One region of the Rhizobium sp. NZLR11 genome, then DNA from elsewhere that is predicted to be linked to it. Evidence: riboswitches for the same ligand, from Rfam matches in the RefSeq annotation. Region 1 holds a riboswitch; the other holds the start of a gene.
The links. A riboswitch is a leader RNA that binds a small molecule or an ion and turns the genes downstream of it on or off. The one in region 1 is predicted to bind S-adenosylmethionine.
Positions count from the first base shown of each region.

Region 1 (3,660 bases):
TGTCGGCAATCTATCAAGCGGGCAAAATGATTTCGGGCCGGCCTGTCAGTTGAGCACGCGCAACAACCCCGGTGAATCCAGCGAGAAGGCGGGAATGTCGACATCGAAGGTGTCGCCTTCGTCCGTTTCCATCTGGTAATGGCCGAACATCAGCCCGGAGGGGGTGTCGAGTGGGCAGCCGGAGGAATATTCGTAGGTGTCGCCGGGGCTGAGCCGCGGCTGTTCGCCGACGACGCCCGGACCGGTGACCTCGTCCACCTGTCCATTCTGGTCGGTGATATTCCAATAGCGATTGACCAGGCGAACGGCGATGCCGGAATTGTTGCTGATGACAATCCGATAGCCCCAGACATAGCGATCGTCGTCCGGATCGGATTGCTCCTCCAGATAGAATGGTTCGACGACGACTTCGATATCTTTTGTGAGGGCGCGATACATGCCTTGCACCTTAGTCAAGATATGTTACCCGTATCTTATAAGAGGCCCTGCCCGTCAAGAAACGGAACGTTGATCGTCACTAAAACGGTCGTGATCGAAGTGTTTCGATCGTTAAGCCTAATTGTCGGTGTCAATTCCACTTCCGAACGCCGGCGCGACCGAGCTTGTTCCCCCGGCCTCAACCTGCTGAGGTCCGGCGAGCCGAACGCCGGTGAGGTCTGGCGAGCCGAACCCCAAGCGAGGTCCGGCCGCCAATATCCCTGGATCAGGCCGAGACCTTGGCAAGCGCCTTGGCGAAATCCTCGATCAGGTCGTCGGTATCCTCGATGCCGGCCGAAAGGCGGACCGTACCCGGGGAAATGCCGAGTTCGGCGCGCGCCTCCTCCGACAGGTTCTTGTGGGTGGTGGTTGCCGGATGGGTGATCAGGCTCTTGCTGTCGCCGAGATTGTTGGAAATCTTGATGATATCGAGCGCGTTCTGCAGCGCGAAGGCGGCTTCCTTGCCGCCCTTCAGCTCGAAGGCGACGAGGGTCGAGCCGCCGGTCATCTGCTTGGCGATGATATCGGCCTGCGGATGGTCCTTGCGGCCGGGATAGATCACCTTGGCGACCTTGCTTTGCTCGGCCAGAAAATCGGCGATCTTCGCCGCATTCTCAGTCTGCTGCTTCACGCGCAGCGGCAGCGTCTCGATGCCCTTCAGCAGCGTCCAGGCGTTGAACGGCGACATGGCCGGGCCGGTGTGGCGGAAGTAGTCGTGCAGATTCTCGTCGATCCAGTCCTTGTCGGCCAGCACCACGCCGCCGAGGCAGCGGCCCTGGCCGTCAATATGTTTGGTGGCGGAATAGACGACGATATGGGCGCCGAGCTCCAACGGCTTCTGGAAAAGCGGCGTGGCGAAGACGTTGTCGACGATAACCTTGGCGCCGATCTGGTTGGCGAGCTTGGCAACACCTGAGATATCGACCACTTCGAGCGTCGGGTTGGTCGGGCTTTCCAGGAAGAACACCTTGGTGTTCGGCCGGATTGCCTTTTCCCAATTTGCAAGATCCCGGCCGTCGACCAGCGTGCACTCGATGCCGTATTTCGGCGCCAATGTCTCGACAACCCAGCGGCAGGAACCGAACAGCGCGCGCGCCGCGACGATATGGTCGCCTGATTTGACCTGGCAGAGCACCGCCGCGGTGACGGCCGCCATGCCGGAGGCGGTGGCGCGGGCGTCTTCCGCGCCTTCGAGCATGCACATCCGCTTTTCGAACATGTCGTTGGTCGGGCTGCCGTAGCGGGCGTAGATGTAGCCTTCCGTCTCGCCCTTGAAGCGGGCTTCGGCCGCCTCCGACGTGTCATAGACGAAACCCTGCGTGAGATAGATTGCTTCGGACGTCTCGCCATATTGCGAACGCAAGGTTCCGCCGTGGACGAGTTGGGTTGCCGGGCGCCAGGTCTTGCTCATGCCATCACCTTCACATAACAAAAAAACCGGTCGCAAAAGCAGACCGGTTTTCAACCCGGTCTTTTTAGCCACTTGTTTAACGTGGCTGCAAGCCGACCGGCCAAATCACCACGGGATAATTCTGCAATACTGCTGTTAGCTGCTTGCGTCAATTCCCCGAGTTTGGTTTTGTCGGCGGCAAATGATGGATGAGGCATGATGGCTCGTGAAACGGGAATTCTGGCGGACGGCGCGATATCAGCGCTGTTTGAAACGGGTCGTCTGATCTCCGAACGGGAGCTGGACCGCGACCAGATCCAGCCGGCAAGCCTCGATTTGCGCCTGGGCGCCAAGGCTATTCGCGTGCGCGCCAGCTTCATGCCCGGCCCCTCGCATCTGGTGGCCGACAAGCTCGACCGGCTGAGCCTGCATGTGGTCGACCTTTCCGAAGGCGCGGTGCTCGAAACCGGCTGCGTCTACATCGTGCCGCTGATGGAGAGCTTAGCGCTGCCGGCCGACATGTCGGCCTCGGCCAATCCGAAGAGCTCGACCGGCCGGCTCGATATCTTCACCCGCGTCATCACCGACTATGCCCAGGAGTTCGACAAGATCCCGGCCGGTTATTCCGGACCGCTCTATCTGGAAATCAGCCCGCGCACCTTCCCGATCGTCGTACGCCGCGGCTCGCGCCTGTCGCAGATCCGCTTCCGCGTCGGCCATGCTTTGCTCAGCGAGCCGGAGCTGTTGAAGCTGCATGAAAGCGAGACGCTGGTCGCCAGCAAGCAGCCGAATGTGTCCGGCAGCGGCATCGCTCTGTCGATCGACCTCGCCGGAGACGAAGACGGCCTGATCGGCTATCGCGGCAAACACCACACCGCCGTCGTCGATGTCGACAAGAAAGCCCAGCACGACATCTACGATTTCTGGGAACCGCTCTATAGCCGCGGCCGCAACGAACTGATCCTCGATCCCGACGAGTTCTATATCCTCGTCTCGCGCGAGGCCGTGCATGTGCCGCCGGATTATGCCGCCGAAATGACCCCGTTCGACCCCTTGGTCGGCGAATTCCGCGTCCATTATGCCGGCTTCTTCGATCCGGGCTTCGGCCATGCGCCGGCCGGCGGCCGCGGCAGCCGCGCCGTGCTCGAAGTGCGCAGCCACGAAGTGCCCTTCATCCTCGAAGACGGCCAGATCGTTGGCCGCCTGGTCTACGAACACATGCAGGAAAAGCCGACCAGCCTCTACGGCTCCGGCCTCGGCTCCAACTACCAGGCCCAAGGCCTCAAACTCTCGAAGCACTTCCGCATCTGAGACTTCCCGGCTGCCGCGACTTGACAGCGGCCCCCATCTGTTGGAAATCTCAGCTATCGCGGGTGTAGCTCAATGGTAGAGCAGCAGCTTCCCAAGCTGAATACGAGGGTTCGATTCCCTTCACCCGCTCCAGCTTCCCGCACGCGAAGCCGACCAACACCTAATCCCCAAAGAACCGGATAGGCTTATATCGGCGGTGCGCGATGATCAGGCTCCGGTCGGGCTGGATGATGTAGGTTTCCTCCACCTGCTGGCCGTACTGGTCGATGAAATCATGCGGAAAGGCCGAGCCGATGGGTGATTTGGTGAGCTTGGTGCGCGGCTGACCGTTATAGGTGATGCTGCCCGGGATCGGCTCCATGCCGGGGCCGCTATAGCTAGCGGTGCTGCAACCGGTGAGAATGAGGGTGCCGATGAGGCCGATGAGTGCGGGTTTCATGTCGATCCCTTCCGATGCCGGCGACGACGCGATCTTACTCTCT
Region 1 is NZ_JABDWD010000024.1:23,478-27,137, forward strand. Features, by position in the region: gene apaG (Co2+/Mg2+ efflux protein ApaG) at 46-438, opposite strand; gene HJB83_RS29055 (O-succinylhomoserine sulfhydrylase) at 704-1,888, opposite strand; SAM riboswitch at 1,932-2,010, opposite strand; gene HJB83_RS29060 (2'-deoxycytidine 5'-triphosphate deaminase) at 2,084-3,178, shown strand; tRNA gene HJB83_RS29065 (tRNA-Gly) at 3,237-3,310, shown strand; gene HJB83_RS29070 (hypothetical protein) at 3,339-3,617, opposite strand.

Region 2 (3,660 bases), on a different contig from region 1:
CCGCCGATGCCGGGAGCGCCGGTATCCAGTTTGAAACCGGCATAGAACTGCACGCCCGGCTCGGTGCTGCGCACTTCCAGCGACACACCGGAATACAGGCTGCGGGCAAGCGCGACGCTGCGCTTGGCGGTGCGCTCGCCGGACAGGCAAAAATTATGGTCGTACAAGGCCTGTTCGCTGCCGACGAAACGCTTCATCGGCGCCATCTCGCGGAAATCGAATTCCGTGCCCTCGACGGAACGGATCTCGCCGGTCGGCACCTGTTTCTCGTCGGTCGGCAGATAGTGGTCGGCAGCGATCATGATGTCGTGGCCAAGCGCATCTTCACGGCCGTCGAGATTGAAATAGGCGTGCTGGCAGACATTGGCGAGCGTCGGCTGGTCGCTGGTCGATTCATAGATCACCGACAGTTCGCCGTTGCCGTGCACCCAGAAGGTTGCCTGGATGGTGCAATTGCCGGGATAGCCGGCGCGGCCATCGGGATCGACAATCTTCAGCACCACCCGGTCGACCTCATGCTCGACGACCGTCCAGTTGCGTTTGGCGATATTGTCGCTGCCGCCATGCAGATGGGTGACGCCATTTTCGTTCAGCTCGAGCTGGCAGTCCTTGCCGTCGAGCGTGAAGGCGCCGCCACCGACACGGTTGGCGCAGCGGCCCGGCGTCGCGCCAAAATAGGCCGAATGGAGCGGGTAGCTGTCAAAATCGTCGAAACCGAGCTGCAGTGGGGCCTCATGTCCCTTAAGACGCAGATCCTGGATGACCGCGCCCCAGGTGATGATCTTGGCCGTCAGCCCGCCGCCCTTGATCTCGACGCGATAGACGGTCTCGCCTGCCTTCGTCTGCCCGAAAACTTCCCGCTCCAACTTATCCGACATGATCGACCGTCCATTCTCATTCAAAGTTTTTCAGCGTTGTGCGTCACAAAGACCCACAACGCTTTCGGTTTCAGGAGCGGAACCTGCCCGCATTTGCTCCAAACCGCAACCGGTCGGATCAGAAGAAACGCCCCGGCATCGGCCGAGGCGCAGTCCGACGCTTCAGAGGTCCGTGCCGATCTCCTCCACATCAAAGGGGGTCGTCTGGTAGATCTCGTTGATCCAGTTGCCGAACAGGAGATGCGCATGGCTGCGCCAGCGGTTCTGCGGCGTCAGCGCCGGATCATTATGCGGGAAGTAGTTGTGCGGCATCTTGATCGGCACGCCGGCGTTGACGTCGCGGAAATACTCGTCGGAAAGCGATGTGGAATCATATTCGACATGATTGAACATGTAGAGCCGCCGCCCCCTCCTTTCGTGCACGAGGCAGACACCCATCTCGCCTGATTCCATCAGGATCTCCAGGCTTTCGGATGGCTCGATATCGGCGCGGCGCACCTCGGTCCAACGCGACACTGGCACCTCGAAATTGTCGGAAAAGCCGTTGAGATAGATGGAGGATGGCTTCAGGTTCCGGTGGCGGTAGATGCCGAAGGCCTTTTCTTTCAACTCGTATTTCGGAACACCGTGGAAATGATAGATCGCCGCCATCGCGCCCCAGCAGACGTTCATCGTCGAATGCACGTTCGTTTCCGTCCAGTCGAGAATCTGCTGCATTTCCGGCCAATAGGTGACGTCTTCATAGGGCAAAAGCTCGATCGGCGCCCCGGTGATGATGAAACCGTCGAACTTGCGGTGCTTCACTTCCTCCCAGGTCTGGTAGAAGGCGAGCAGATGATCTTCGGACGTGTTCTTCGCCTTGTGGCCGCCGATGCGGATCAGCGACAGCTCGACCTGCAGTGGCGAGGCGCCGACGAGTCGGGCTATCTGTAGTTCGGTCTTGATCTTGTTCGGCATAAGGTTGAGCAGCCCGATCTGCAGCGGTCGGATATCCTGACGGATCGCCAACGTCTCGGTCATCACCCGCACACCCTCTTGAACCAGGGTTTCGAAGGCGGGCAGCGTATCGGGGATCTTGATGGGCATTGCGGTCACTCGATCAAAAAAACAAAAAACCGGCGGCGAAAAAAATCGCTACCGGTCCGCACGCGGCCCTTTAGCGACTTTTTTAACGTGGCTGCAAGCCGGCCGGCCAAATCACCACGGAGCTTTAATTAGCCCCAGTCGGACCGCGAATCAACTGCCGAATGCACGCAGGAGCGATGCATGCAAGCATCATCACAGTTTAATGACTGATAGAATCTGTTGATAGACCGGTAACGCCACCATGTTAATAATGGTAAGCATGGGCGATGTTGGAAAAGCGTAATGGCAGATAAGATCGAGGGGAGGCCGGGCATCCGAAGGCACGATAGGGTGGGGTATGATCTCAGCCTGACGAATCGCCTCGGGGTTATGTTCTCCGCATTCTGGAATTCGCAAGTGCGTGGCAAGGTGCTGTTTCTGGCGACCGTGCTGATCCTCGTCATCCTGTTGACGTCCTACGGCCAGGTCATCCTCAATCAGTGGAATGCTCCCTTCTACGACTCGCTGGAGCGCCGCGATCTCGGTGAATTCTTCCACCAGCTCGAAATCTTCGCGATGATCGCCGGCACGCTGCTGCTGCTCAACGTGCTGCAGGCATGGCTGAATCAGATGACCGCGCTCTATATGCGCGAGGGCCTGTCGCGCGACCTCGTCGATCAGTGGCTGAAGCGCAAGCGGGCACTGCGGCTTGCTTCGAGCGGTCTGATCGGCGTCAATCCGGACCAGCGCCTGCATGAGGATTCCCGCAACCTCGCCGAAAGCACGACAGGGCTCGTTCTCGGCCTGCTGCAGTCGACCATTCTTCTGGTGAGCTTCATCGGCGTGCTCTGGGAGCTTTCCAGCGGCTTCATCTTCCACATCAGCGGCCACAGCTTCTCCATTCCCGGCTACATGGTCTGGGCGGCGATTTTCTACGCCGCCTCCGCCTCGGTGCTGAGCCAGGTCGTCGGCCGCAAACTGGTCAAGCTGAATGCCGACCGCTTCTCGAAGGAGGCCGAGCTTCGCTTCACGCTGATGCACGCCAACGAGAACATGCCGGCAATCACCGTTGCCCGCGGCGAGGAGAATGAGCGCCGGCGCATCAACACCGATATCAGCTCGGTACTGAGGGTCGTCAAGCGGCTCGCCATGGCCAATACCAACCTCACCTGGGTTTCGGCCGGCTACGGCTGGCTGGTGATCGTCATCCCGATCATCGTCGCCGCCCCCGCCTATTTCTCCGGCGGCCTCACCCTCGGCCAGCTGATGATGTCGGTCGGCGCCTTCAATCAGGTCAACACGGCGCTGCGCTGGTATGTCGCCAATTTTGGCCCGATCGCCGAATGGCGCGCGACACTGATGCGCGTCACCGATTTCCGCCAGGCGCTGCTCGACATGGAGGAGGAATTCGCCCAGAAGGACGGCATCGCCTATGAAAACACCGCGCCCGACACGCTGACGTTGAAGGATGTGGTGATCGTTGCCAAGATCGGTGAAGAGATCGACGAATGCGGCGGTTTCCGCCTGCGTGAAACCGATGTCGTGATCAAGGCCGGCGAAAAAATCATGATCAACGGCGATCACAGCGTCAACCGCAAGCTACTCTTCCAGGCGATGGCCGGCCTCTGGCCGTGCGGCAGCGGCACGATGGGCCTGCCGCCGATCGACGACATGCTGTTCGTCCCGCAGATCGCTTATGTTCCCGGCGGCACGCTGC
Region 2 is NZ_JABDWD010000006.1:204,713-208,372, reverse strand. Features, by position in the region: gene HJB83_RS13010 (aldose epimerase family protein) at 1-878, opposite strand, end outside; gene metA (homoserine O-succinyltransferase) at 1,041-1,964, opposite strand; SAM riboswitch at 2,015-2,092, opposite strand; gene HJB83_RS13000 (ABC transporter ATP-binding protein/permease) at 2,247-3,660, shown strand, end outside.
Region 2: it holds a riboswitch for S-adenosylmethionine, as region 1 does, so the genes downstream of both, metA (homoserine O-succinyltransferase) here and HJB83_RS29055 (O-succinylhomoserine sulfhydrylase) in region 1, are expected to answer to the same signal.